DNA from 2 places in the Clostridium omnivorum genome. Region 1 is predicted to be linked to the other one. Evidence: a T-box and tRNA genes for the amino acid it is inferred to sense, from the RefSeq annotation. Region 1 holds a T-box; the other holds one or more tRNA genes.
The links. The T-box of region 1 lies ahead of ileS (isoleucine--tRNA ligase). A T-box ahead of a tRNA ligase gene usually reads a tRNA of that ligase, here a tRNA-Ile.

Region 1 (27,275 bases):
GAAAATAGTAAATAGACCGTCAGATAAGGAAGGCGAAAGAACTGTTGCAACAGTAATGTATGTTAAGGAATGAGGGAGAGAATGAAGGTGATAAAAAAACTCATAATTTGGACAGTGATACCAATATCCATTGAATTATGTGCGTTCATGTATGTAGATAAATCCTACTTATCACAGAGCAATGTGGTAGAAATTGTGAAGGTAAATGATAAGATAGAAGAAAAGCCAAAGCTGCAAAATATAAGCATTAGTGATAAAGCAAAGGATATAAAGGTGTCCTATGATGGAAAGTATGTATCTTATGAAGAAGATGGAAGTTTAAAGTTATTGGATTTTAACTCTGGAGATTTAATAAATATAGAAAAGGATAAAAATAATTTGATTTCCTATTATACCTGGCTTCCAGATAGAAATCGGCTGTATATAGCTGAAAAGGTGACTTCCAATGGAGGAAGACCACTTATTAAAATGTATTCTTATGATGTAGATAAAAAAGAAAAGTATGAATGGGTTGATAATCATGAGAATAAAACGGAAATAGAACTTCAAAGCAAGCTTAGTGAAGTTAAAGAAATAGCAATGTCAACACTAAGCAGCTTGGCCTATATTAAAATTGAAAATCCTGATAAGAAATATAGTATATATAGAATTAATGTAATGACTCAACTTGAAAAAGTTAAACTTAAAAATACTCAGGTAGGCAAAATCGGAGTTACTACTACAGATGACAGGCTAATATATGAGGATAAAAAGCTCAATAGATTAATTATTGAAGGATATAACAATGCAAAAAAGCCTCTAGATAATCTTTTGTTTTTAGGGGTAGATTATGATAACTTGATTTATTTAGGAGTGAAACAAGAAGAAAAAATAAGCGAAATATTATATGGAAACGTAGATGAGCCAATAGAGAAGTGGAGCAAAGTAAAATTAGATAAAAGTACTGAAAGGGAGCAACTACGTGTTACACTAAATGGCCAAGTGTACTTAGATAGCTCTGAAAATCATGAACTAATAGATTTGAAGACAAATAAGAAATCTACATATGAAGGAAAGTTGGTTGCCATCTGTGAAAATTCAATAGCTTATCTTAATAATGGTAAACTATATAAGGTTCCTGTAAAATAAAACGAAAAGAAGCTCTAGATACTAGGCTTCTTTTCGTTTTATACCAATAATAGCTGAAGGCTCCTTATGCCAGGAATTTATACAATAAAATAGTGATTTTATATTTAAACCATGTATAAATTTATTAATGAAATGGAACAATTAATTACACATGGCAAGTATAGAAATATTTGTTATAACAGCCTGCTAAAATAATGGCTTTAGGTGGTGATAGTGTTGGAGGTTTCTTCTATTCGGGTTTATGAAGGGAATAATATAAAAAGAAGAAAGAAATGTATGAAGGTTACTTTAGAAGGAGCTCAAGCTAGAGAAATTATAAAGTATCTCAAGGCCTATTTTAGAATATGCTTTGCACTTGGCTTTAAGGAACAGCTAGTAAGCATGGATAAAAATGAAAAGCAATATAACCTATGGATTAGCTATTCTAGAGAGGAATTATCAAAATTTATATTAAACAACATAATAAACTATTGGAATAATGAAGAAAGACTGGTGGAGAAGGCAGCTGGCTTAGTTAAGGAGGGATTTGTGCAGAGTATAGTTGATACTTGGACACTAAAGGGAAATTCTCTAATTGAGCTAGGAGAAGGGATATATCAATTAGGATATGGGAAAAATTCTGTAGTGATTAGCAGCAGTTATCAGAGCTATGAAAACATGGCTCAGGTTGAAATTACAAGGAATAGATCTACCCTATGGAATTTATTAAGATATTCTCATATACCAAAGGTAGATGGAAAGGTTATATACAGTGGAGCACATATTAAAGAAACAGAAAATATGAAGTTTCCTGTTAATATAAGAAGCATTGAAAAAAATATGGATTTAAAAATATCCATAGGAGATAAAGAAGAGCTTAATAGAGTACTTGATAATATGATGAAAATGTATACCAGAGTATTTGTTTATAGTGGAGTTATAAACTACAGAATAATCTGCTTTCATGGTGAGATAGGAATAATATATAAAAATAATGATGGTGTTTATAAAAAAGTTGAGCTTACTAATAAAAAGCTTGAAGTTTTAGAGGTAGTTGATGTAATAGAGAGATTGAAGGATTTTTGTAGGGAAGTATACGAAACACTTGAAATTGAATTTATGTATGTAGACTTAGTGGATGATGAGGAATTAAAAATAGTTGATGCTGGAAGTGTATTTGATAATGCAGAAGAAATTAAGGATATTCAAAACCAAGTGGTAGAGTATTTTGTTGCGACTATGGAGGAGCGAGGGGTTGGAGGAATTCCAATTATATCGATAACTGGAACCAATGGAAAGACCACAACCTCAAGATTAACCTATCATATGTTGAAATTGTTAGGCTATAATGTAGGCTTAACCTCAACAGGTGGAGTATATATAGGAGATAAAAAAATTAAAAATGGAGATACTACTGGGTTCTTGAGTGCTAAGGAAGTACTTAGAAATAGTAGTGCAGAAATAGCTGTACTTGAAACTGCAAGAGGTGGCCTTTATAAAAATGGACTTGGCTATGAAAAGGCTATGGCGGCAATAATAACTTCTCTTTCCGAAGACCATATTGGCATGGATGGAATTAAGAATATTAAAGATTTGCTTGATATAAAGAGTGTTGTTCTTGATGAAGTAGAAAGTGATGGTAAACTTATTGTAAAGTCTCAAAAGGAACTTGTGGAAAAAGTAAATGGCAGAAAAAATGTATGCTTGTTTTCCATAGAAAAGGATGAATATATAAAAAGGCATTTAGAAAATAATGGAGAAGTATTATATCTTGAAAGTGGAAATATTGTTTGGTATAAGAATGGTAGAAAGGTTTTTAGTATAGATGTAAAGGAAATTCCTTTCACATATAATGGTATATCACTTTCCAATATCCTTGATATAATGGCATCAGTGGCTGCTATAGAAGCAGTTTATGGAGATATAAGTTCTATTTTTGATTCTTTAAAAAAGCTCCAATGCGATTTAATAATAAATCCAGGAAGGCAAAATATACTTCAAATTAACAACTTTAATGTAATATTAGACTATGGACATAATTCTGAAGCTTTTAATCAAGTACTTACTATTGCTTGCTCGCTAAATCCAACGAAGATTACTTCCATTATCGCTGCACCTGGAGATAGGATGGATAAATATATAGAAGAGCTGGGAAGTATAGCAGCTAGGTACAGTGATTACATAATTATTAGGGAGCAGGAGGACTTAAGAGGAAGAAAGCAGGGAGAGAGTGCTTCATTAATTGAAAAAGGAGTGCTTGAAGCAGGCTTTAGCAAAAAGAATGTAAAAATAATTTTTAAGGAAGAAGAAGCGATTGTTTATGCCCTAGAAAGGGCGGAAAAGGGTGAAATTATTGTTTTATTTACTCAATGCCTTAATGTTATAATTCCAGCTATCAATAGCTTTTTAGAAGTTTCTGGTTATGAGAAAGTAGGAGAAGGTTTAGACTTTTCTCATTAACATATAGGTTATAGATAAATTGCCCCTGTGTAAATCACAGAGGCAATTTGTTTTAGCGACTATAGTCTAATATTTTAACTACATTTTCACCTTCAAGTTCATTTTCTAGTTTTAAGGTTGAACTGGGGACTCTATCACCATTTTGCATATGAGTCAAAAAGGTCTCTACTCCTTCTATAGGAAAGGTCACTGAAGGAGTCTTAAAGTGCATTGGAATTACAATATGAGGGTTTAGGAGTTTGCAGACAGCAGTAGCCTCTTTACCGTCTATAGTATAATTTCCACCTACGGGAATAAATAGCACATCAACATGACCTATTTGATCTGCATCTGCAACAGTAAGTATATGTCCTAAATCACCTAGATGACAAATTCTATAATCATCCATTTTGAAAACATATATTACATTTTCCCCTCTTTTTGCACCTTTTACATTATCATGATAGGAAGGTACTCCAACTATATCAATATCACACTCGTTAAAAAAGCCTACTCTATCTAGAATATGAGGAGTTCCTTTTATTTTTTCTATATAATCATGATCGAAATGATGATGGCTTATAGTAACTACATCTGCTTCACCATCATACACTTTATATCCTACTGAACCATCAAAGGGATCAGTAAGCAGGCACCTGCCTTTTGAATCTTTTACTAAGAATGAAGAATGACCAAGCCATGTAATTTCCATGATAAAATCTCCTTTTCAAGTTAATACACACTCCATAGTATATCCCGAAAATAATCTAAATATAGGGATATTATAACTAATTGTTAAGATCATCTTTTAATGTGTTAATTTCATTTTCCAAACAAGCTTTATCTATAGGACTGATAAAAGTAAAATTACAGCTAAGTCCATTGTTAAACATTTCTAGTGCTTTCGATGAATCGCCTAGTGCTTTAAGAGTTTTTCCGTAATAGTAGTAAGCAGTAGCAAAAGTAGGATTTTTTGATATAACATCTTTATAAATTTCAGCTGCTTTTTCATAATCCTCTAAAAAGTAGTAATTCATACCTAGGTTGTCCAAGATTCCTAAATCAGTATTGCTGTAATCATAGGCTTCTTTATTAAATTCTAAAGCTTTTGAGTAATCTCCATTAAGTATCAAATAGTAGCCTAGGTTTTGATAAACAGTTGAGTTTTTATATCCTTTACTTATGAGCTGCTCTAGTAATTCAATAGCTTTTGGCAAATTGTTTTTCTTCCACATTATTAGTGAAAGATTTAATCCAATAGTAATTTCGTCTTTAGGAAGCAGCTTTGCTGTTGATACCTCATTAAGTATTTTTTCAGCCTTATCAATTTCACCATTTCTTATAAGTACATAGGTATACATTATTTTTATAGATGGCTTGCAGTGTTTAAAATTATATGCTTTTTCATATAATTTCATAGCTTCAGCAGTTTCAGCATTTGAATATTTCTTATTGGCTTTAACAAAAAGGAATATTGGCATATTGCTGTAAAGCAGGTATGTAATAAAGGCAATTATTAAAAGAATTAGCACTATTTTAGTCATTTTTTTCTCCTTTCACTGGTCACACTGGGTAACTTATTCGTGCCGGTTCCCACCAGCAAGTGTCCGGGGTAATTTTTAACGCAAATTCTCATTTGCTAAATTACCCGTTGAAGGTCATTTAGACCTTCAACCCAGTATAATTAATTATTATTTAAATTATAGCAGAAATTTAGATAATTTGTATTCAACTCACATAATGAAGTTACAGATTATTTACAAGAAGTTATTTTTTATAAAAGGCCGATAGAAGATAAGTTTTAGTTTTGTTGAAAATGCTAAGGATTAATTGTACAATAAGTGTGAAAAAACAATTGATACAAATGCTTTAGAAATTTAGGGGGATCACATGGATATAATTTTAGCTTTTATTTTTTGCTTCGTTATGCTAATAACCAGTGTATTTATGGGAGTTTTTGTAGGGTATCCTTTAATCTTAGGGCTTATAATTTTTATAATTATAGCCTGCAGAAAAGGCTTTAAGCTTTTAGATGTAATAAAGATGACTTACAGAGGCGGGAAAAAATCTTTAATAGTTCTAGAAATTTTTGTGCTTATTGGTGCAATAACTTCCAGCTGGATGGCTTCAGGAACTGTGCCAGCTATAGTGTATTATGGAATGAAATTTTTAAATCCAAAGTTTTTTATACTTTCAGCATTTATAATCAGCTCCATAGTTTCCTTTTTAATTGGTACTTCCTTTGGAACTATAGGTACTGTAGGAGTTGCACTTATGGTTATGGCTAGAAGCGGAGGCGTGAATCCGGTTATAGTTGGAGGAGCAATACTCTCTGGAGCATACTTTGGAGATAGATGTTCACCTATGTCCTCTAGTGCCAATTTAGTAGCTCATATAACTGACACTGAGCTTTATGATAATATTAAAAACATGACCAAAACATCTATAGCAGCTTTTGTAATCTCATGTATTTTATATGTTGTATTTTCCTTTGAATTTCCACTAATATCCTCAGGCAGCAGTATAACGGATGAAATTATTAGAATATATAATGTGAGTTATTTAACCTTGATACCAGCCCTTATAATATTAGTGTTGTCCTTTTTTAAGATTAATGTTAAAAAGCTTATGGCGTTAAGTATTGCCGCAGCTTCATTAATAGCAATTGTAATTCAACATAATACTATCTATGATTTAATTAAATCTATTATCTTTGGATATAGTATGAGTGAGGCTAGCACACTAAGCAGCATAATAAAAGGCGGGGGTATATTGTCCATGCTAAAGATTGCTTTAGTTGTGTTTATATCCTCTGGCTTTACAGGAATTTTTGAGGAAACCAATATGCTGAGCGTTGTAGAAGATATAATTAAAAAGCCAAGCACAAGAGCAGGATTGTTCTTTACTAATATTTTAGTGAGTATTGCTACAGCGGCCTTTGGATGTAGTCAAGCTCTGGCTGTAATACTTACCCACCTATTGATTAAGGAAGGGTATAGCGAGAATGGAATTAGCAATAGTGAGCTTGCATGTGATATAGAAAATACAGCTATTGTAATATCCCCTTTAATACCTTGGAATATTGCTGGGCTAGTTCCCTTAACAACTTTAGGAGTAGGACTTGGAGCTATTGTTTTTAGCTTATATCTTTTCCTATTGCCTATATTAAATTTTATAAGCTTATTTTTAAAAGATAAGGTCAAAACTGCATAAATAAAAGCCTTCAGTTAGCTGAACTGCTCACTAAAGGCTTTTTATTTATTTTCTTAGACTGGATTCCCGGACAATAAGTTCAGGGATAAGCAGTTTATTTTCAAAGGTATTAGTTTTATTCTTTAGCTTATCCATAAGTATTTCTCCAGCAACTTTTCCTAGTTCAAAGGTATTAATCTTCAGACAAGTAAGAGGTGGATCCATATAAGGTGCTAATGGAAAATTATCAAAAGTTAATATTCCTATATCCTCAGGAATTCTTAGTCCTTTTTCTTTTACAGCTTTAAGCACGCCAAAGGCAGTATAATTGTTTATGCAAATTACTGCATCGGGTGGATTATCCATGGATAATAAGTCCCTCATAAGTCTGTAGCCATCCTCTTCTGTACCTAAACCACCTTTTATGTAACCTTGATTTTCTCTTATATCCAGCTTATCTAATACTTTTTTGTAGCCTAGAAGTCTGCTGAAGGAAACAGGTTCATCCTTTGTGCCACCAATGAAGGCTATATTAGTATATCCTTGTTCTAAAAGATGATTTGCTGCTAATTCACCGCCAACAGTATTATCTATATCTACCCAGCTAGCTTTATTCTTTTCCTTTGGCTTACCAATTATAACATAAGGAAATTCACTTTCATTTAACTCCTGTATGATATCCTTATTTACAATTGAAACATGTATTATAAGACCATCTACCTTTTTGCTATAAACGAATTTATTTAAAAAATGCTCATTTGAATCTAAATAACTTATATTGCCTAGAGTAAGATCATAGGCACTGGAGAGAACTATGCTTTGAGCACCTCCAATAATATCATAAAAAAAAGGATCTAAAAAGTTATCCTTGCTAGAGGTATTTATTAAAAAGCCTACATTAAAACTACTTTGCATGGCCAATTGCTTTCCAATACTATTTGGTGTATAGTTCATCTCTTTAAGAATAGCTCTAATTCTAATCTTTGTTTCCTCGGAAATAAGAGGACTATCATTTACAACTCTAGACACTGTAGAAGGGGCTACCCCTGCAGCTTTTGCTATATCATTAATTGTAACAGCCATTTTTCTTCCACCTTTACTTATTTATGCAAACGTTAGCAATTATTATTATATCATTTTAAATCAGGTATTCAAGTAGAAATAATTTGTCGTTTATGATAAGTGAAAGTAATAATTCAGAATATACTGTCAAATGGTGTATAAAATAAAGTTTCGCATAAAACTATTGACATTTGAAATTTTATTTCATATAATTAAACCATAAGATATACAAATAAATTTCAAACGCGTTTGAAAAGGATTGTACATTGTATTTATTTGAAAAGGAGGAAAATCTTATGGCAGATAATAATTTATCCCCTAGAGTTATTGCAGATAATATTCTTCAAAAAATTGGGGGAAAAGATAATGTAGCGTCACTAACTCACTGCATGACTAGATTAAGAATGGTGCTTAAGAATAATGACCTTGCAGATAAGGACGGCATTAAAAAGATTGAAGGAGTTCTAGGACTTGTAGAACAATCTGGACAGCTTCAAATTATATTAGGACCAGGAAGAGTTGCAAAGGTATCACAAGAGGTTGGACAAATGACAGGACTTCAAGTTGGTGAACTTGATGAGGCGGCAGTCAAAAAGGCAGAAATAAAGGCTAAAAATGCTACTCCTTTCAAGAATATATTAAGAAAGATCTCCAGTATTTTTATTCCACTTATACCGGCTTTTATAGGTTGTGGACTTGTTACAGCAATATTAAATATAGTTCTTAAATATAATGCACCTTTTGCAGCAGGTCCAACTGCTGGAATATTAAAAATTATAGGAAATGCAGTTTTCTTTGGATTAAGCCTATTTGTAGGTGTTAATGCAGCAAAGGAATTCGGTGGTTCACCAATGCTAGGTGGTGCAATGGCTGCAATTCTTACTCATCCAGACCTTGCCAAGGTAACTATTGGAGGTAAGGCTCTAGTACCTGGAAGAGGCGGAGTTATAGCTGTATTACTAGTTGTTGCTTTTAGCAGCTGGCTTGAAAAGAAACTTAGAAAGGTTGTTCCAGAAGTTTTAGATTTGTTTTTAACTCCACTACTTACACTGCTAATATCTGGCTTTGTTGCACTACTAGTACTTCAACCAGCAGGGGGAGCTATATCTGATGCTATAGGAAATACAGTTAAAGTTGCAATCAAGGGTGGTGGCGCCTTTACTGGATTTATACTAGCAGGAACTTTTTTACCACTTGTTATGACAGGGTTACATCAAGGATTAACTCCAATTCATGCTGATTTGTTAAAGACTACAGGACAAACCCTTCTGTTACCAATATTGGCTATGGCAGGAGCTGGTCAAGTTGGCGCAGCTATTGCAGTACTTGTTAAGACAAAGAATAATAGATTAAAGAAAACTATATGGTCAGGACTTCCAATAGGTATATTAGGGGTTGGAGAACCATTAATATATGGTGTTACTTTACCACTAGGTAAGCCATTTATAGGAGCCTGTATAGGTGGTGCATTTGGAGGAGCATTTATTGCAGCTATGAAAGTAGGGGCAATAGCAATGGGATTATCAGGACTTCCATTAGCAGCACTTGTAAGTAGCCCAGCTAAATATATTATTGGTGTTGTAATAGCGTACGCAGGTGGCTTCATTGCAACTTATCTATTAGGATTTGAAGATCCACAAGAATAGTAAAATGTTAAGAGGAAAGTAGATTTAATATGTAATAAAATATATTTTCTACTATCCTCTTTGTTTTTTAAAATAATTCCATGAAAGATGGAGGAGAAAACATGGGAAAAGGAATCTCGATTTTTTTAGGCATGAATTATTCTCTGAAAGAAAATAAAAATTACATTATGAAGGCAAAGAAAGAGGGCTTCAGTAGTGTATTCACTTCTCTACATATACCAGAAGCTGATTATGAAAATGCTATTAATGAATTTAGGGAAATTGCCGAATTAAGTAAAAGTTTAGATATGAATATTATTGCTGATATATCACCACGAGCTTTTGAATATTTACATTCAGATATGAATAATTTAGGTGCCATCAAGGAACTTGGGGTATATGGAATAAGAGTAGACTTTGGCTTTTCAGCACAAGAAATAGCTTCCTTTACCAAAAATCCATACGGATTAATGATAGAAATAAATGCAAGTACAGTTACGAAGAAGTTTTTAGAAGAACTTCATAGTTATAATCCAGAATATAGCAGGCTTCAAGCGTGTCATAATTATTACCCAAGATTAAACACAGGCATATCAGTAGATACAATGCTTAAAAAAAACATTATGCTTAAAAATAGAGGAATGAAGGTATCAGCGTTCATACCTTCTCTAGTAAATAAAAGAGGACCAATATATGAAGGACTTCCAACTTTAGAAAGGCATAGATTTTTAAAACCTGAAATTTCAGCAAAACATTTATACGCTTTAGGATTAGATGATGTTATTTTTGGAGACAGCATTCCAAGTACTGAGGAGATAGAAGCAGTTGGAAGAGTAAATGAAAAAGCCTTACAGTTAAGCATAGAGTTGCTTAATCCGTCGGAGCTTGAAAATAAAATCATCTTTGAACACATCCATGAAAATAGACCAGATTCTGCTGAGGATGTTGTTAGATCTACTAGTTCTAGGTTAGTTCTAAAGGGAAATAATTCAATTATTCCTCATGATAACATAGCAAGAACTAAAGGGTGTGTAACCATTGATAACTGTAAGTACTTAAGATATTGTGGCGAATTGCAAGTGTGCAAAAGGGATTTAGAACCTGATAATAGAGTAAATGTGGTAGGGAAGGTAGTGGATGAGGAACTTTTCCTAATTGACTTTATAGAAGATGAATCAAGATTTGAATTTATAACTACAAGTATTAATGAAGTTTTTTAATATAAATAAACTTAGCAGTAGAAAACGCAGATATATTTTACTTAAGGAGGTGTGTTTACTCTTTTTTTGGAGTAGATTATTATGAAGATTGAAAGTTTGGAAAAATTAGTTACTGAAGGTAGAAACCCAGATACAATGAATATAGATAGCGTAAGCACTCTAGAAATGGTTGAAATGATGAATATGGAAGATAAGAAAGTTGCCTTGGTTGTAGAAAAAGCAAAGGTAAGCATAGCAAAAGCCATAGATGTGATAGCTGAAAGGCTAAAAAGAGGCGGCAGGCTTATATATATGGGCGCAGGTACTAGCGGAAGACTAGGAATCCTTGATGCTTCGGAGTGCCCTCCAACCTATGGAGTATCAGATGAATTAGTTCAAGGTATTATTGCTGGTGGATATACAGCTATATTCAAAGCTGTTGAAGGTGCAGAAGATGATGCAGAGCTTGGGAAAAAAGATTTAATAGAGAAAAATTTAAAAGAAAATGACGTAGTATGCGGTATAGCAGCATCTGGAAGGACACCTTATGTCATTGGAGCCATGAAGTACGCGAAGGAAGTAGGAGCTGCAGTAATAAGTGTGACTATGAATCCTGAAAGTGAAATGGCTAAGATATCAGAAGTACCTATTTCTGTTGTTGTAGGTCCAGAGGCTGTTATGGGGTCAACAAGAATGAAATCAGGAACGGCTCAAAAGATGGTTCTAAATATGCTGTCTACTGGAGCAATGATAAAACTAGGCAAGGTGTATGGAAATCTTATGGTAGATGTAAAAGCATCCAATGAAAAATTGTACACTAGAGCAAAGAGAATAGTTATGCTAGCTACTGATAAGTCTGAGGAAATTGTAAATAAGTATCTTGAGGAAACAGACTTTGATGTAAAATTAGCTATCCTTATGATTATAACAGGACTAAAAATAGAGGAAGCTAAAAAACTCCTATCAGAAAATGAAGGATATGTGCAAAAAGCTATTGATGCAGCAAATAATATATAGAGATATAGTTAAAAAGCTTTGATTTGAAATGATAATCAAAGTTTTTTATTTTTGTTAAACATTAGTTTTAATTGCAAGTATCTTTACATGGCGTAATTAAAATATTTCATAAATAAATTGGAAATTTTGTTAGAAAAGTTATGGAAAATTAGTTAGATAAAAGTATAATAGAGTTTAGATGAAAATATATCCAAAGTTAGAAAGAGGTAAAAGTCCTAAATGGACTTTTACGGGTAATCTGCCGATGGGAATCGGCATGAATAGATTACCCAGTGTTTCGAGTGAAAGGAGAAAATATCTATGAGCATAACAAAGAAATTTTTAGCAAATACAAAAAGTGGGCTTAAGGTAGAGAGCTATACTTTAAGTAATTCTAATGGGATGGAAGTGGATATACTTAACTTAGGAGGAATAGTATACTCCTTAAGGGTACCAGATCGTAATGGCAGAATAGATGATGTAGTGCTAGGATATGATGACATAGAAAGTTATTTAAAGCCAAGAGGGGCATACTTTGGAGCTATTGTAGGACGTCATGCTAACAGAATTGGGGATGCTTGCTTTGAACTTAATGGTATTGAGTATAAGCTGGCAAAAAATGATGGAGAAAATCAACTACATGGTGGTATAAAGGGCTTTGATAAGGTTATATGGCAGGCAAAAGTAATTGGTGGGGATAATGAAAAACTGCAGCTTTCATATTTAAGTAAGGACGGAGAAGAGGGGTTCCCAGGCAATCTAGAAGTAAAAGTAATCTATAGTGTTACAGAGGAGAATGAACTTAAAATAGAATATTATGCAGCAGCCGATAAGGATACTGTAGTAAATCTCACAAACCATTCTTATTTTAATTTAACTGGGCAAGCTTCAGGGGACATACTAAATCATAAGGTCATGATAAATGCAGATAAATTTACTGTGAATGATGATAAAGCTTTGCCTACTGGAGAAATCTTAGAAGTTCAGGGAACTCCAATGGATTTTACTAGCTTAACTGAAGTGGGTAAGAATATAAACAGTAATTATGACCAAATAGTTTTTGGCTCTGGTTATGATCATAACTGGGTGCTTAATACAAAAGGTGATATATCTAAAATGGCAGCAGAGGTTGTTGATGAGAAAAGTGGAAGAGTGTTAGAGGTTTACACCACAAAACCAGGTGTTCAACTTTATACAGGAAACTTCCTTCATGAAGCTGAAACAGGTAAAGGTGGAGTAAAATATGATAAGAGAAGTGGATTATGCCTTGAAACTCAATATTTTCCTAATGCCTTAAAACATAAAAACTTCCCTTCTCCAATACTTAAGGCAGGAGAACAATATAGACATGTTACAATATATAAATTTACTTTAGCAAAATAAATAATCGCAGCATAAACGCAACTTTTATATTTTCATACATATAAAGGTTGCGTTTATGCTTTAAAAACGTCATTTCATGCCTTTACTATTGAAATGTTTTTACCATGTTTTATAATTATAGTATATATATGGCTTGGATGGGGGATTTTATGAGAAAGAGATATTTTGTTATTGGGTGTATTTTAATTTTTATTGTGTCGTTAGTTACTGTACTGTGCATTCATGAAAGAGAGGCTCATAAGGATGTATGCAATCTTAAAGTTTACAAGGCTATCTTAGGGTGTAAAGTTCGGCCTGTAAAAGAGATGAAAATGAGGGTAGGAGAAAATGAATACTTAATACCTTTACCAAAATCAGCTGCAAGAGTTCAGGATGAAATATTTGTTACAAGGACAACAGATTTAGACGAATATTTTGATAAAACATTACCTGCCAGCGGATGGAAAAGATATGATAATTTTGGAGATGTCCATGTAATTAAGAATGATAATGGAAAAGATACTGTATTGTTTTTAGCAAAGCCTTATTCAAAGTCATATATGATGATAAATTATAAGAGTTTATAGAATTTAAACATAGAAATTCATTGACATTTTTCCCTATTTATAATAAAATTTAAACAATATAAAGTATAAAAGCTACGATGAGGAAAAGTACTTAGATTATGAACTTGCAGAGAGTGGGGATTGGTGGAAGCCCACAGGGAAGGTTTAAGGAAAATCACCTCTGAGCTGAAAGCTGAATATATAGTAAGCGTATCCGTAATCCTGCGTTAAAGGATAGAGTATGTTGGTACTTTAAATTGAACCATAGGTGGTTTTGCGAATTCACTTCGTCCTATTTGGGCGGAGTTTTTTTATTTTTTTCTATTGTAATCCACATAGCATGGCTCAGTGTATATCAGCATTATCAGAGTACTAGGGAAATAGTTTTTTCTTTGCTATGTTTAAGAAAAATTATACAATAAGTATTTATGTCAATAATTAAGATAAGCAATATGAAAGGAGATCAAATTATGTACAAAAAAGTTGATTCTTCTAAGGGCTTTGTAGATATGGAGAAAGATATACTAAAGCTTTGGGAAGAAAGAGATGTTATTAAAAAGAATTTTGATATGAATGAGGAAGGCGAGTACTTCACATTCTATGATGGACCTCCAACAGCTAATGGAAAGCCACATATAGGTCACGTTATAACAAGAGTTATGAAGGACCTTATACCAAGATACAAGGTAATGAAAGGATATAGAGTTTTAAGAAAAGCTGGCTGGGATACTCATGGACTTCCAGTAGAGCTTGAGGTTGAAAAATCACTTGGTATTTCAGGAAAACCTCAAATAGAAGAATATGGTGTAGAAGACTTTGTTAAGAAGTGTAAAGACAGCGTATTTACCTACGTTTCACAATGGAAAGATATGACTGAAAGAGTTGGATATTGGGTAGATATGGATGATCCATATGTAACTTATCATGACAACTATATAGAATCAGAATGGTGGGCATTAAAGAAAATATGGGAAAAAGGACTTATATACAAAGGTCATAAAATAGTACCATATTGCCCAAGATGTGGAACAGCTCTATCCTCTCATGAAGTTGCTCAAGGCTATAAGGATGTTAAGGATAGCTCCATATATGTTAAGTTTAAAGTTAAGGATCAAGATAAATATATACTAGTTTGGACAACTACTCCTTGGACACTTCCAAGTAATGTTGCACTAGCAGTAAATAAGAGCTATGACTATGTAGAAGTAGTTCATAAGGATGAACACCTAATACTTGCAGAATCATTACTCTCAAAGCTTGATGGAGAATATGAAGTAGTTAGCAAATTCAAGGGAGAAGAATTATTAGGCGTTGAGTATGAGCAAATGTTCAAATTTACAACACCTGATAAAAAGGCTTTTTATGTAATCCATGGAGACTTTGTTACATTAACAGATGGTACAGGTATAGTTCATATAGCTCCAGCCTTTGGTGAAGACGATAATCTAGTTGGAAAGAAGAATGATCTTCCTCTAATCAATTTAGTAGATGCTGAAGGTAAATTTGTAAGTGAAGCTGGAGAATGGGCAGGTATTTTTGTTAAAAAGGCTGATCCTAAGATTATTGAATTCTTAAAAGAAGCTAACATTCTTTATAAAACAGAAGGTTTTACACACTCCTATCCTTTCTGCTGGAGATGTGATACTCCGCTTTTATACTATCCAAGAGAATCCTGGTTTATAAAGATGTCAGCAATGAGAGACAATCTTCTTAAGAATAATAACAAGATAAATTGGCTTCCTGATAATGTTAGAACAGGAAGAATGGGTAACTTCCTTGAAAATGTTATAGACTGGGGTATAAGCAGAGAAAGATACTGGGGAACTCCACTTCCAATTTGGGAATGTGAATGTGGTCACAGAGAAATGATAGGCAGCAAGGAAGAATTAAGAGAAAAGGGAATAAATGTACCTGAAGAAATAGAACTTCATAAGCCATATATAGATAATGTAAAATTAGAATGTCCACATTGTCATAAAGAAATGACAAGGGTATCTGATGTTATAGACTGCTGGTTTGACTCAGGTTCAATGCCATTTGCTCAGCACCACTATCCATTTGAAAACAAGGAATTGTTTGAGCAAAATTTCCCAGCACAATTTATATCCGAAGCTGTAGATCAAACAAGAGGATGGTTCTATACACTGCTTGCTATATCTACAGTATTATTTGAGACAAATCCATTTGAGAATTGTGTTGTTCTAGGACACGTGCTAGATAAGAATGGATTAAAGATGTCTAAGCATAAGGGAAATGTATTAAGTCCATGGGTAGCACTAGACAACGAAGGTGCTGATGCTACAAGATGGTATTTCTATACAGCAAGTGCTCCATGGCTTCCATCAAGATTCTATGAAGAAGCAGTTATAGAAGCACAAAGAAAGTTCTTAAGCACTCTTTGGAATGTATATTCCTTCTATGTGCTTTATGCTGAAATAGACCAATTTGATCCTACTAAATATGAGGATTTTGTCAGCGGAAATGTGATGGATAAGTGGATAATGTCAAGACTTAATACATTAATTAAGACTGTTGATGAAAACCTAGCAAATTATAGAATTACTCAAGCTGCACTTTCTATAGAGGAATTTGTAGATGAGCTTTCAAATTGGTATGTAAGAAGAAATAGATCCAGATACTGGAGTGAAGAGCTTACAGATGATAAGATAGGAGCTTATGTTACTCTATATAGAGTATTAAAGAACTTATGCTTTGTAGCAGCTCCATTTGTACCATTTATAACAGAGGAAATATATCAAAATCTTGTAGTTGCATTAGATAGTAGTGCTCCAGAAAGCATACACCTATGCAGATGGCCACATGTTGATGAATCTTCTATAGATGTTGATTTAGAAAATGAAATGGATCTTGCTTACAAAGTTGTTAAACTTGGTAGAAGTGCTAGAAACTCTGCTAATATAAAGAACAGACAGCCGCTTTCAAAGATGCTTTTAAGCACAAAGGTGCTTCCAGAATACTATAGCGATATTATTAAGGAAGAACTTAATCTTAAGGAGGTTGAGCTTGGTTCTGATTTATCAAAGTATGTTAACTTTGAAATCAAGCCAAACCTTCCAGTACTAGGGAAGGCATTTGGTAAGCTTATACCTGGAATAAGAAAAGAATTAGGTACTATGAACCAAATGGAACTTGCTCAGAAGATACAAAACGGAGGCACTGTAGTTATTAATGTTCAAGGAACTGAAATAGAACTTAATAATGACAATCTTCTAGTTACAATGCAGGGACTTGAAGGTTATGCCTTTGCAGGAGAAGGTTCTATAGGAGTTGTTCTTGATACTCATATCACAGATGAGTTGAGAGAAGAAGGACATGTAAGAGAAATTATAAGCAAGATTCAAAACATGAGAAAAGAAAGCGGTTTTGAAGTTGCTGATAAGATAAATCTATATGTTTCAGGTAATGAAATGCTTGAAAAAGTAGTAGAAAAGTTTGAAAATCATATAATGAGAGAAACTCTTGCAGTAGAAGTTGTTTACAATGCTGAAAGAGACTACAATGAAGCTAACATTAATGGAGAAAAGTTTAATTTAGCTGTAGAAGTTGTAAGATAACAAAATTAAAAAAAGAGTATGGATTTATTCCATACTCTTTTTTGATTTTAAGAAGTTAGAAGTTCATAATTAAGATACTTGCGTTCATTTTCAAAAAAATACGAATTATTTTTTTAAAATACATTTATTTATACATGAAATATGTGTTAAAATATTCATGGATATGAAAATAAGGAGGGTGCTTTTATGGATATAGGCTCAAAAATTAAAGAATTGCGAACTAACAAAAATATGACTTTGAAAGACTTAAGTGAAAGCAGCGGATTATCTGTAGGATTTTTATCACAGCTTGAAAGAGGATTGACTACAATCGCCGTGGATTCATTAGAAATTTTAGCAGAGATATTAGAAGTACCATTGACCAATTTTTTCGATATCCCACATAGGAAGGATAAAGTTGTTCTAAGAAATTACGAAAGACAAGTGCTCAGCATAATGGATGGCGGATTTATATACTACAACCTAAGTACTGAGCTTGAAGATAAAAGCTTTCTACCAAAGCTTGTAGAAATACTTCCTCAAAAGGATGAAGAGGAAGTACAGCTTAATAGTCATACTGGAGAAGAGTTTATTTATATATTAGAAGGAATTTTGACCTTATATATTGGAAAAGAAAAATATGAACTCTACCCAGGAGATAGCGTTCATATGAATTCAAACATTACTCATAACTGGGCAAACCATACTAACAAAATCGTGAAGTTAATTGCTGTTAATTCTCCAAATTATTTTAAAGGTGTTAAGTAAGATGGATAAGGTAGTTATTTATATAATCGGAATATTTTTTTTAATAGGCGGAATAGATTATCTCCTAGGAAGCCCTATGAAATTGGGCAACAAGTTTGAAGAGGGCATGAAGACTATGGGAGCATTGGCTCTTGGTATCATAGGATTATATTCCCTGTCTCCTGCTCTTTTAAGCCTGTTAGAGCCAGCAGCAAAGGTATTTTCAAAGGTTACACATATAGACCCTTCTATACTGCCTGCTAGTATCTTTGCAGTAGATATGGGAGGTTATCAGTTATGCACTAATATAACCTTAAATAACAAAATAGGAATATTCTCTGCAGTTGTGATTGCATCTACTTTAGGTACAACAATAAGTTTTACTATTCCGGTGGCGTGCAGTCTTATACAAAAAGAAGATCAGGATTTTTTTGCAAAAGGCATCATGATTGGTATATCTACTATACCATTCGGCTGCTTAGCCGGGGGAATTTGGATGGGAATTAATTTTCTTCAGTTAGTTTGGACACTATTTCCTATATTTATTCTTTCAATTGTTTTGAGTATAGGACTTATTAAAATGCCTAACAGGGTTATAAATGGGTTTAGATATTTTGGTAAATTTATAATGATACTGAGTACTTTAGGCATAATGCTTCAAGGCATACATATTATATTTGGAATTAAGCTGGTACCAACTTTAGTACCCTTTGAGGATAATATGAAATTAGTAGGAAAGATTACCTTTATTTTAGCAGGAGCCTATCCTATGCTTGAGGTGCTAATAAGATTTTTGAAGAATTTCTTTAATAGAATTGCTAGGATACTAGGTGTAGATTCAATATCTATAGTTGCTCTTGTAGGAAATTTAGCTAGTAATCTTTTAGTGTTTGGAAATTTAAGCAGAATGAATTCTAAGGGTAAGGTTATTTGTACCTCAATGGGGGTAAGCTGTGCTTTTGTACTAGGAGGACAAATGGCTTATGTGGCTAGTGTGGAACCAAAGATGATAGGGGCTTATTTCGTAACCAAAATTGTTTCCGGAATACTTAGCTTATTTTTAGCATCAAGGCTATTTGAATATGAGTATAAAAAATCAACTCAATTAAGTGAAGTTAGTGTGATGGGAGGAGCTAGTTATGGTGATTAAGGAAAGGCTTATTAAACTAAGAGAGCTTATGAAAAATGAAGGCATTAGTGCTTATATTATACCAAGCACAGATGCACATCAAAGTGAGTATGTAGGCGAGTACTGGAAGTGCAGACAGTGGATTTCAGGTTTTACAGGTTCTGCAGGAACTGTGGTTGTTACTCTAGATAAAGCAGGACTTTGGACCGACGGCAGATATTTTATACAAGCAGAAAAGCAGCTTTTGGGAACAGGAATTGATTTGTTTAAAATGGGTGAATCCGGAGTACCTTCCTTTAGCGAATGGATTAGAGAAAATTTAAAGCCAGGGGAAAAGGTTGCCTTTGATGGAAAGGTTTTCTCAATGGCTGCAGCGGAGAAGTTAAAAGCTGAGCTGAGTTTAAAGAATATTGAAGTTATAATGAATTTAGATTTCATAGGTCAGATATGGAAAGACAGACCATCCATTCCAGAAGATAAAATTTTTATTCACCAGGTTAAGTACACTGGTAAGAGTAGAACAGATAAGTTTAATGAAGTAAGAAAAATAATGGCAGAAAAAGGTGCGAACTATTATCTACTAGCATCTTTAGATGATATATGCTGGCTATTTAATATAAGAGGCAGAGATATTCCAAGTAACCCTTATGTCACTTCTTATGCTGTGGTTGGAGAAGAAAAGTGCTACTTATTTGTGAATATGAAAAAGGTAGATGATAAAGCTCGCGAAGAACTTGAGAAGGATGGGGTTATACTAAAAGAATACAACGAAATTTTTAAGTTTCTAGAGCAGCTAGATAACGAAGCTTCAATAATATTTGATTCAAACAAGGTTAATGCCTATTTGTACAATAGTATTAATACGATGGTAAAAAAGATAGATGAATATAATTTAACTACCATGCTAAAAGCTGTTAAAAATGATGTTGAAGTTGAAAATATAAAAATGGCATATATAAAAGATGGAGTAGCATTAGTTAAGTTTTTTAAATGGCTTAAGGAGAATGTAGAAAAACAAACCATTACAGAAATTGATGCTGAAAACAAGGCCGAAGAATTTAGAATGCAGCAGGAGCTTTTCCTGGAACCAAGTTTTGCCACCATTGCTGGATACAAAGAACATGCTGCAATGATGCATTACAAAGCCAATAGTGAAACAACTTATGTACTAAAGCCTGAAGGATTTTTCCTCATTGACTCTGGAGCGCATTTTTTGAATGGAACTACTGACATTACCAGAACTGTATCCTTAGGAAAGCTCACAGAGGAAGAAAAAAGAGATTTTACACTTGTACTAAAATCAGTAATAGCACTTTCAACTGCTAAATTTTTAAATGGTGCTACAGGTTCAAATCTGGATGTTATAGCTAGAATCCCATTATGGAATTGTGGTTTAGATTATAAGTGCGGAACAGGACATGGTGTTGGATATTGCTCCAATGTACATGAAGAACCTCAAAGATTTAGTCAAGTTCCAAATACAATTAAGCTTATAAAAGGAATGACAATTACCATTGAGCCAGGAATTTATAAAGAGGGATTACATGGTATTAGAACTGAAAATACTGTACTTGTTGTAGAAGATGAAAAAACTGAATTTGGTCAATTTATGAGATTTGAAACGCTGTCCTTCATTCCTATCGACAGAAGGGCAATAGTAAAAGAAATGCTGACTATTGAAGAGGTTCAGTGGATAAATTGTTATCATAGAAAGGTATTTGAAGTCCTTTCCCCACATATTAATGAAGAAGAAGTGCAGTGGCTAGAAAGTGAAACTGCAGAAATATAGTCAAGTTAACTAATATTGCTCTATACTGAAGGTTTTTGGTATAGAGCTTTTTATTTTGTGAAAAATGAATGAGGGAAATATATAAATTCATATGTGTACATTTATCATTTTTAGAGGTAAAGTTGCGACTTTACCATACAAATAAACAGAAAATTATTAAAGTTACTGTTGGAGAAATTTTATGATATAATAGCAATGTTGTAAAACAATATAGTTCAGGGGGAAGGTATACATGTACAGTACAGATATTGAAAATGTAGCACATTATGCGGAGAAAAAGAGTGCTGCACTTAAGAAGAGCTCATCAAAGTACATTACTGCAGCTGCTTTGGCAGGAATGTATATAGGTATAGCTATAATATTTATTTATACAATTGGAGCATATTTGAATGCAGATCATTCACCAGCCACAAAGATTGTTATGGGAGCTTCCTTCGGAGTTGGACTTAGTCTTGTTATGGTTGCTGGTTCAGAATTGTTTACAGGAACAAATATGGTTATGACCATAGGCGCGCTGGAAAAGAAAGTAACTTGGCTGGATGCAATTAAGATATGGACCGCAAGCTTTTTCGGAAACTTTATAGGATCACTTATAGTTGCTGGAATATATGCTTTAACTGGTCTTACTCACGGAAAAGTTGGTGAGTTTATGGTTGAAATGGCAAGTGCTAAGATGAATGCAACTTCCTTACAATTGTTTACAAGGGCAATTTTGTGTAATATTTTAGTTTGCCTTGCTGTTTGGTGTTTCTATAAACTAAAAGATGATACTGCAAAATTAATTATGATATTTTGGTGTTTGTTTGCATTCATAAGTTCAGGTTATGAGCACAGTGTTGCTAATATGACTTTATTATCCTTAGCCTTGATGCTTCCACACGGTGCAGCAGTTTCTTTTGCAGGACTTGCTCATAATTTATTGATAGTTACGATAGGAAATCTTGCAGGTGGTGCAATTTTCCTTGCATTACCATATTGGTTTATTTCAAAAGAAAAATAGGAAATGAAAAAAGCAGAATCAATTGTAATGAATAGTTAAATAGAAGTTTAAATATGAAGCCTTGCCTTTAAATGCAAGGCTTTACCTATATTCCAAATAAATATAATTGACAGGTTAAATCACTCCATATATAATATGTATTGTGAATTATTTACTAAAGTTTTATTAGACTAAATATTAATGCGAATTTTCTTCATTGTATAGGGGGGCACCAATATAATGTCGAAAATATAGCAAGAAAAGATTCAGAAAATAAAAATTATGAAAAATATTGTTGCAAAAGCAGAATGTTTAGTTTATAATAAGCTTGTAAAACAAATTCATAAGGATTATTTATAAAGGGAGGAAAAAATATGTCATCTAATGTAAACGCTACCAAAAAGCTTACACTGGTATCATTAATACTAATGATCTTTACTTCAGTTTACGGATTTAATAATATCCCAAGATCCTTCTACAAAATGGGATACGCAGCTATTCCTTGGTATATAATATCTGGTATAGCATTCTTCGTACCATTCGCTCTTATGATGGCGGAATTCGGTGCTGCATTTAAAAATGAAAAGGGTGGAATTTACTCCTGGATGGAAAAATCCGTTGGACCAAGATTCGCTTTCATAGGAACATTCATGTGGTTTGCTTCCTATGTAATATGGATGGTTAACGTTTCATCCGGTATCTGGGTTCCAATATCAAATGCAATATTTGGTGCAGATACAACAAAAGACTGGGCTTTCCTTGGAATTCAAGGATTAACTGGACCAAAAACACTTGGTATTTTAGGTATTATATGGTTTATATTCGTAACATATATATCTACTAAGGGACTAGATAAAATTAAGAAGATAACTTCTGTAGGTGGTACAGCAGTAGTAATAGTTAACCTAGTTGTATGGTTAAGTGCTATAATATTAGTTATTGTAAATCATGGATTTGCTCAACCAATAGAAGGACTTAAATCCTTTACAACAACTCCAAATCCAAAATATGCTGGAAACATGCTGTCTGCACTAGCATTCGTTGTTTATGCATTATTCGCATACGGCGGTATAGAAGCTGTTGGTGGACTTGTTGACCAAACTGAAAATCCAGAAAAGACATTCCCTAAGGGAGTTATGATTGCAGCAGCAGTTATAGCAATTGGATATTCATTTGGAATACTATGCATAGGTGTATTCACTAACTGGTCAAACGTAATGTCAGTTAAGGGTGTTACTTTAGGAAATGCTTCCTATGTAGTTATGTCTAACTTAGGAGTTGCTTTTGGACAAGCATTTGGTGCAAGTCAAGCTACTTCAATTGCAATGGGTCATTGGGTTGCTAGATTCTTTGGACTTTCAATGTTCCTAGCTTTAACTGGTGCATTCTTCACATTAACTTATTCACCACTTAAACAATTAATAGATGGTACTCCAAAGCTATTATGGCCTGGAAAACTAGGAGAAACTAGAAAAGAAGACGGAATGCCAGTAAACGCTATGTGGATCCAATGTGCAATGGTTGTTGTTATGATAGCACTAGTTTCCTTCGGTGGAAACTCAATGGCTAAGTTCTGGGATATACTTGTTAACATGACTAACGTTGCAATGACTATACCATACATGTTCTTATCAATAGCATTTATAGCATTCAAGAAGAAAACATCTATTGAAAAGCCATTTGAAGTATATAAGAGTTACAGTTCTGCTTTAATATGGGGAGTAATTGTTACTTTAACAGTTGGATTTGCTAACTTCTTCTCAATAATAGAACCAGGTATAGAAGGAGATATGGCAACTACAATATGGCAAATAGTAGGACCTGTATTCTTTGGTCTAGTAGCTATATTAATGTTCAGCAGATATGAAAAATTATCAAAATCAAGCAGCACAGAAAAGAGTGCATAATTTATAAGATGCTTAATATAAAGCAGGGGTAATACCCTGCTTTTATTTTTGTTTGAATAATAATAATGAGCAATAAAAAACTTTATAATGTGTGATATATTAAGCAAAGAGACTTACTTGTTAATAATTGCTTATTAGTATATAATAATTGTGTAATGAATTATACTTTTAGAGAGGTAATTTATGATATCTACTAATCTATTAAAAGGAAAAAAAGTAAAACTTACTTCAATAAATGAAAAAGATATAAAGAGTATTACAAAGTGGTATAGCGATATAGATTTTTTGAGGTTTTTTGATACTGCTCCAGCACTGCCTAAGACAGAAGTGCAGTTAGGTCAATGGATAAAGTCAGTTCAGGACTCATATAATAGTGTTGCTTTTGCCATTAGACCAATAGAAGAAGAAGAAATTGTTGGGTATATAGAACTAGACAAAATATCATGGATTCATGGTGTAGCAACAGTTGGAATAGGCATTGGTACATCTGAACATAGGGGTAAGGGCTTCGCAAAGGAAGCGCTAAAGCTGCTTATGGAGTTAGCCTTTAATGAATTAAATCTTCACAGGCTTCAGCTAAATGTATTTAATTACAATGAAAGAGCAATAATGCTGTATGAAAGCCTTGGGTTTAAGAGAGAAGGTACTTATAGAGAATTTATACATAGAGACGGAAGAAGATGGGATATGTATCTTTATGGAATTTTAAGGGATGAATGGATTCTAAGTAAAGAAGAGTTTTAATTTCATCACGAATTGTAATATCTCATAAAAATAGAATAACATTTAAAAATATAGTATATATTAACTTGTAAGGAGTTAAAAATACGGGTATAATATTTGAAAGAAGATATATGGGAGTTGATGATATGGCAGCCTCAATTAAGGATGTGGCAAAGGAAGCAGGAGTATCCATTGCTACTGTTTCAAGAGTTTTAAATGATGTTGACGTTGTAAATGAAGAAACTAAAAAGAAGGTACAAGAAGCTATTAAAAAGCTTAGCTATAGACCAAATATAGTTGCTAGAAGTTTAAAAACTCAAAAGAGCAGAACTATAGGAATAATAATACCTGATATTTCAAACCAATTCTACCCTGAAATAGTTAGAGGAGCTGAAGACGTTGCCAATATATATAATTACAATATAATATTGTGCAATACAGATTTAGATCCTGAAAAAGAAAAAGAATACTTAAGAGTTCTAAAAGAAAAAATGGTAGATGGAGCAATCTATATGAGTAACTCATTAGAGCCCGAAACTATTGAACTTGTAAAGAGCTTAGAACTTCCTATAGTGTTGGTTGAGACTACTGATAAAAACAACACTTTTCCAAGCGTTACTATCGACAATGAAGAAGCAGCTTTCGAAGGAACTGAATACCTGATAAAAAAGGGAAATAAAAGGATTGCATACATAGGAATACATGAAGATGCAGTGCATGCAGCAGCTTATAGATTTTCAGGATACAAGCAAGCATTATCAAAGAATAATATAGCCTTAAATGAGGATATATTGTATTTTGCTGGTTTAAAAGCAGCAGATGGATATGATGCAGTCAATGAAATATTAAAGAAAGAAAAAATTGATGCTGTTTTCTGTGCTAGTGATGAACTTGCAATGGGAGCGATTAATGCGTTGAGGGAAAATGGCATTAATGTTCCAGAAGAAGTGGATGTTATAGGCTTTGATGATATATACAGTGCTTCAATATTCTATCCAAAGTTAACTACGGTTGGACAGCCAATGTATGATATGGGTTCTGTTGGAATGAGAATGCTTATAAAGTTTATTGATAAAATAGAGCTTCCTCAGGAAAAGTTTGTACTACCACACCAAATAGTTGAAAGAGACTCATGTAAGAAATAGGGAAGTGTAATTAATAAAAATATATTTATCAAGGTTATAATATTAGAATTAAGTAAAATAAAAGATGATTTCTGCATTATGCAGAATCATCTTTTTTATTTATAAATTTGTCTTCTATATCTAGTAGTATTTTTTGCTCAAAGAACATTATTCCGTAGCAGATAATGCTAAATATACATACTACAATAACTGAAGTAATTCTAAAAAATATGAAGCTTGCAGTTAAAATTATAGCTAAATTCATAGTTGTATTGCTAAATTTCCTAAAGGTATAGTATATTGAAATTTTAAGAATGTCCATTTTATTAAAGTAGAATCTTGATATTAAAGGGAAAATATGCAAGCTTATTAAAAATATAGCTGCCATAAATATAAAAACAAGGCCAATTAAAGCTTTTGGATAAGTACTTGAAATAAAGAATTTAGCATCTATATACAAAATAGATAGTATAATTAATTCAAAAGTCCAAAAGAATAAAGCTTGCCAAAAACTCACTTTATAAGCTTTAAAAAAGTCTCTTGTAATATCTATATCTTTATTACGAACCAACTTACCCATTGTACTAAGTAGAGCTGTTATAGAAGGTCCTACTGGAATACTGCAAAGAATGAAAATAAAAGCAAAACCCTGTGGAAGCTGGCTTAGTTCGTTAGTTAAAAACAAAACTAATACTACAATTAAGGGAATATTAAGAAGCAAAAAGTAAAAGTTTCCTATAAGAAACCAGGATATATAATTGGCTGCTGAAAATAAAGTGCCTTCACCAAATTCTTTTTTTATTCTAGCCATTTTTTCCTCCAAGTAAATAATTTATTCTATTTTATTATTTTAGAAGTAGTACCATCCAATTTAACCCTAGCGAATTCTGGATTTGAACCACTGGAAAAATTAAAGAAAATATAATCATCTATTATATTTAAATTTACAATAAAGCTAATTTGCAAGTCTTGAAGCGCTGAAATGGCTATGTTTGATGCTTTGCTGCCATCTGTACTTATTTTTTTTATAACTGAAGGTTCCTTAGGTGAAGTATAATAAATAAGATTATCTTTAATATTAAAGGACAAAATAGAGCCATCATTTATAACCTTAGTTTTATTACTACCATCAGTATTCATTTTATATAAGCCATCTTCTGATATAGTAAAATAAATACAATGATTATCTACAATAAATTTACTAACATTGCTGTTGCTTAGTTTAGTTTCGTTATTGTTTGGGGTTTCAATACTTGTTCTATATATGGTGCCTGAGCCTTGGTCTGCTTTTAAATAGTAAATAAAGCCTTCCTCAATATTTAGCATTTGTACTGGACCTGGGGCAATAATTGCCTTATTACTTCCATCAGTTTTGATTCTATTTATACCACCTATAACGCTTGTATTCATATTAAAGTTTGGATTACATTCAGTATAGTAGATCCAATCGCCTACAACACATATGCTGCTTGCGGTAGCGTTAGGTATTGGTACAGGATCTTCAGAACCATCAACCTTAAGCTTGTAAATGTTGTTATCTGTCTTGCTGACAAAATATATAGTATCATTTACAACGTTAATTGAAGAGGGTACTCCTAGCTTCAATTTTTTGAGTCCAGTTTCTCCATCTGGCATTGCTCTGTATATGTTAGAGGGAGAATTCCTAAATTCATTTGTATAGAACATCCAATTGCCCTGCTGAGCAGCCATACCATAATTGGACAAATTACCATTGGTATTGCCTTGTATGTTTGGTGTGGTATTTATTAGTGTTA
Region 2 (3,517 bases), 2.4 Mb from region 1:
TATACATTTATATTTTGAGTCGGTAATTCGGTACGGATCTTACTTGTAACTAATAAGTTTATAATTGCAATTAAAGCCCCTCCGATAAATACATATTCATACCCTACTGAATTCCATATAAACCCTCCAATAAATGGCACAGCCATTGATACCATATGATCAATACTTATTCCCATGGATAATGTAGGTGAAACATCTTCAGGGGCTACGGCTATTTTTTTCAAGTATGTTGACCTAGCCATGCCTGCCGCTACAAGTAACTGATCTAATACAAAACACCCACATATAATATAGATTGCTGAACTTCCCATACCAATAGTATACATGAGAGACTTTGAAAAAGCATATCCAAGACATATAAAAATAAGTATGCAAGCTTCACCAGCAAGCACTACTCTTTCTCCTAGTTTATCAATCATATGTCCTATAAATGGCTTAAAAAATATTCCTATACCTGCCACTATAAAGCCTAGAATTGCAAATGTACTAACCCCTTGATTAAACACCTTTATTAGTACCCAAGGTCCAAAGGTAATAAAAATTTGTTTTCTTGCTCCATAGAGTATACTTAAAACATAAAATATTGAATACTCTTTTCTAAAAACAAATTTCTTCTTCGGAACATTTATCTTGTGGGGTGTCATAAAGAATATTAGTACTGCTGATAAAGAAAATGCTACAGCGCCAATTAAAAATGCTATCTTATAATTTACACTAATATTTTTAAATATTAATGCTGTAATCAAACTTGTAGCCAAAAATACCAATGTGTTTACTGCGTTAATCTGTCCTAATCTTTTCCCAATATTACCGTCCTCAGCCATATTCATTCCTATACTATTTGATACAGGCATAAACAAATGTTGCCCCATGCTGTATATGGTAAGCCAAATTATCATTCCACCATAACTCTTAGTTAAAAACCCTAAGCTCATCATCCCTACCGCTGCTAGTATATTTGCAACTGCAGCAATTCTAACATCACCTAAAAACATTAAAAATCCTGATACAAATACCACCATAAATCCTGGAAATTCTCTAGGTATTTCTAAAATTGTCCTTTGGGTTACAGTTAAATGAAATGTATCATTTAAAAAGTTGTTAAAAACTGATGAATCAATACTTTGGCTTATTCCAAGTATTGCACTAGCAATCATAAACAGTAAAAAATCTTTCTTTTTCATGAGTTGTTCCCCCGCCCCACTAGTAATAACTTCTTATTTTATATAACACTTTAAATTATATCATAATAAATAAAAAAGACAGTACAAACTTGTATATTGTACTGTCTTTTATGGTGGACCTTCAGGGACTCGAACCCCGGACCAACCGGTTATGAGCCGGTTGCTCTAACCAACTGAGCTAAAGATCCATATATTAACCTGGCAGCGTCCTACTCTTCCACAGGGCCTCCCCTGCAGTACCATCGGCGCTAAGAAGCTTAACCTTCGTGTTCGGAATGGGAACGGGTGTTACCTTCTTGCCATTACCACCAGATGCATGATTTGTCAAAATCTTCGATTTTGGTAACAAATCAGTACTCCTCAGCTCCGCTGAGTGAGTTTCCTTATAAAAAGGTTACTGAACTTTGAAAGAATATTATTCTCTCAAGACTGAACAGATTAAGAATATTTGGTCAAGCCCTCGACCTATTAGTATCAGTCAGCTAAACACATTACTGCGCTTACACCCCTGACCTATCAACCTTGTGTTCTTCAAGGGGTCTTACTAGCTTACGCTATGGGAAATCTTATCTTGAGGTGGGCTTCACGCTTAGATGCTTTCAGCGTTTATCCCGTCCCGACATAGCTACCCAGCCGTGCTCCTGGCGGAACAACTGGTACACCAGAGGTCAGTCCATCCCGGTCCTCTCGTACTAAGGACAGCTCCTCTCAAATTTCCTACGCCCGCGACGGATAGGGACCGAACTGTCTCACGACGTTCTGAACCCAGCTCGCGTGCCGCTTTAATGGGCGAACAGCCCAACCCTTGGGACCTACTTCAGCCCCAGGATGCGACGAGCCGACATCGAGGTGCCAAACCTCCCCGTCGATGTGGACTCTTGGGGGAGATCAGCCTGTTATCCCCGAGGTAGCTTTTATCCGTTGAGCGATGGCCCTCCCACGAGGTACCACCGGATCACTAAGCCCGACTTTCGTCCCTGCTCCACTTGTGGGTGTCGCAGTCAGGCTCCCTTCTGCCTTTGCACTCTACGAGCAATTTCCAACTGCTCTGAGGGAACCTTTGGACGCCTCCGTTACATTTTAGGAGGCGACCGCCCCAGTCAAACTGCCCACCTAACAATGTCCCACGACCAGTTTCATGGACTGTGGTTAGAACTTCAGTACTGTCAGGGTGGTATCCCAAGGGTGACTCCATAGGAGCTGACGCCCCTACTTCTCAGTCTCCCACCTATCCTGTACAGACAATACCGAAATTCAATGCTAAGCTACAGTAAAGCTCTACGGGGTCTTTCCGTCCAATCGCGGGTAGCGAGCATCTTCACTCGCAATACAATTTCGCCGGATTTGTTGTTGAGACAGTGCCCAAGTCATTACGCCATTCGTGCGGGTCAGAACTTACCTGACAAGGAATTTCGCTACCTTAGGACCGTTATAGTTACGGCCGCCGTTTACTGGGGCTTAAGTTCATAGCTTCGCTTGCGCTAACTAGTCCCCTTAACCTTCCAGCACCGGGCAGGCGTCAGCCCCTATACATCAGCTTTCGCTTTAGCAGAGACCTGTGTTTTTGCTAAACAGTTGCTTGGGCCTATTCTCTGCGACCTACTTGCGTAGGCACCCCTTCTCCCGAAGTTACGGGGTCAATTTGCCGAGTTCCTTAACAACAATTCTTCCGCTGGTCTTAGGATTCTCTCCTCACCTACCTGTGTCGGTTTGCGGTACGGGCAGAAGTTACCTCGATAGAAGCTTTTCTTGACAGTGTGGAATCAGATACTTCGCTACTTAAATTTCGCTCCCCATCACACCTCAGTTACTGCAGACGGATTTGCCTATCTGCAAACCTAAATGCTTAGACACACTAATCCAACAGTGTGCACATCCTATCCTACTGTGTCACTCCATCTCTAATAACGCCACTTCTGGTATCGGAATATCAACCGATTGTCCATCACCTACGCCTTTCGGCCTCGGCTTAGGTCCCGACTAACCCTGAGCGGACGAGCCTTCCTCAGGAAACCTTAGGTTTTCGACCAATGAGATTCTCACTCATTTCTCGCTACTTATGCCAGCATACTCACTCCTGTACAGTCCACCATTCCTTTCGGTATGACTTCTGCCCATACAGGAAGCTCCTCTACCACGTACCTTACGGTACATCCATAGCTTCGGTGGTAAGTTTTAGCCCCGGACATCTTCGGCGCAGGATCTCTCGACTAGTGAGCTATTACGCACTCTTTGAATGAGTGGCTGCTTCTAAGCCAACATCCTAGTTGTCTTAGAAATCCCACATCCTTTTCCACTTAACTTACACTTTGGGACCTTAGCTGATGATCTGG

Region 2: it encodes a tRNA-Ile, which carries the amino acid that the T-box ahead of ileS (isoleucine--tRNA ligase) is inferred to sense. The anticodon was not compared.

What each region holds. Positions count from the first base shown of each region.
Region 1 is NZ_BRXR01000001.1:2,678,279-2,705,553, forward strand. Features, by position in the region: gene bsdE14_RS12695 (phosphodiester glycosidase family protein) at 1-73, shown strand, start outside; gene bsdE14_RS12700 (hypothetical protein) at 82-1,128, shown strand; gene bsdE14_RS12705 (Mur ligase family protein) at 1,405-3,567, shown strand; gene bsdE14_RS12710 (MBL fold metallo-hydrolase) at 3,620-4,258, opposite strand; gene bsdE14_RS12715 (tetratricopeptide repeat protein) at 4,335-5,090, opposite strand; gene bsdE14_RS12720 (Na+/H+ antiporter NhaC family protein) at 5,437-6,759, shown strand; gene bsdE14_RS12725 (LacI family DNA-binding transcriptional regulator) at 6,805-7,821, opposite strand; gene bsdE14_RS12730 (PTS transporter subunit EIIC) at 8,097-9,446, shown strand; gene bsdE14_RS12735 (DUF871 domain-containing protein) at 9,548-10,645, shown strand; gene murQ (N-acetylmuramic acid 6-phosphate etherase) at 10,727-11,641, shown strand; gene bsdE14_RS12745 (aldose epimerase family protein) at 11,942-13,003, shown strand; gene bsdE14_RS12750 (hypothetical protein) at 13,153-13,569, shown strand; T-box leader at 13,635-13,846, shown strand; gene ileS (isoleucine--tRNA ligase) at 14,019-17,123, shown strand; gene bsdE14_RS12760 (helix-turn-helix domain-containing protein) at 17,310-17,870, shown strand; gene eutH (ethanolamine utilization protein EutH) at 17,872-18,999, shown strand; gene bsdE14_RS12770 (aminopeptidase P family protein) at 18,989-20,767, shown strand; gene bsdE14_RS12775 (formate/nitrite transporter family protein) at 21,000-21,767, shown strand; gene yjeM (glutamate/gamma-aminobutyrate family transporter YjeM) at 22,121-23,653, shown strand; gene bsdE14_RS12785 (GNAT family N-acetyltransferase) at 23,837-24,397, shown strand; gene bsdE14_RS12790 (LacI family DNA-binding transcriptional regulator) at 24,523-25,521, shown strand; gene bsdE14_RS12795 (YesL family protein) at 25,598-26,311, opposite strand; gene bsdE14_RS12800 (DUF5050 domain-containing protein) at 26,338-27,275, opposite strand, start outside.
Region 2 is NZ_BRXR01000001.1:273,776-277,292, forward strand. Features, by position in the region: gene bsdE14_RS01275 (MFS transporter) at 1-1,184, opposite strand, end outside; tRNA gene bsdE14_RS01280 (tRNA-Ile) at 1,296-1,372, opposite strand; rRNA gene rrf (5S ribosomal RNA) at 1,381-1,497, opposite strand; rRNA gene bsdE14_RS01290 (23S ribosomal RNA) at 1,633-3,517, opposite strand, start outside.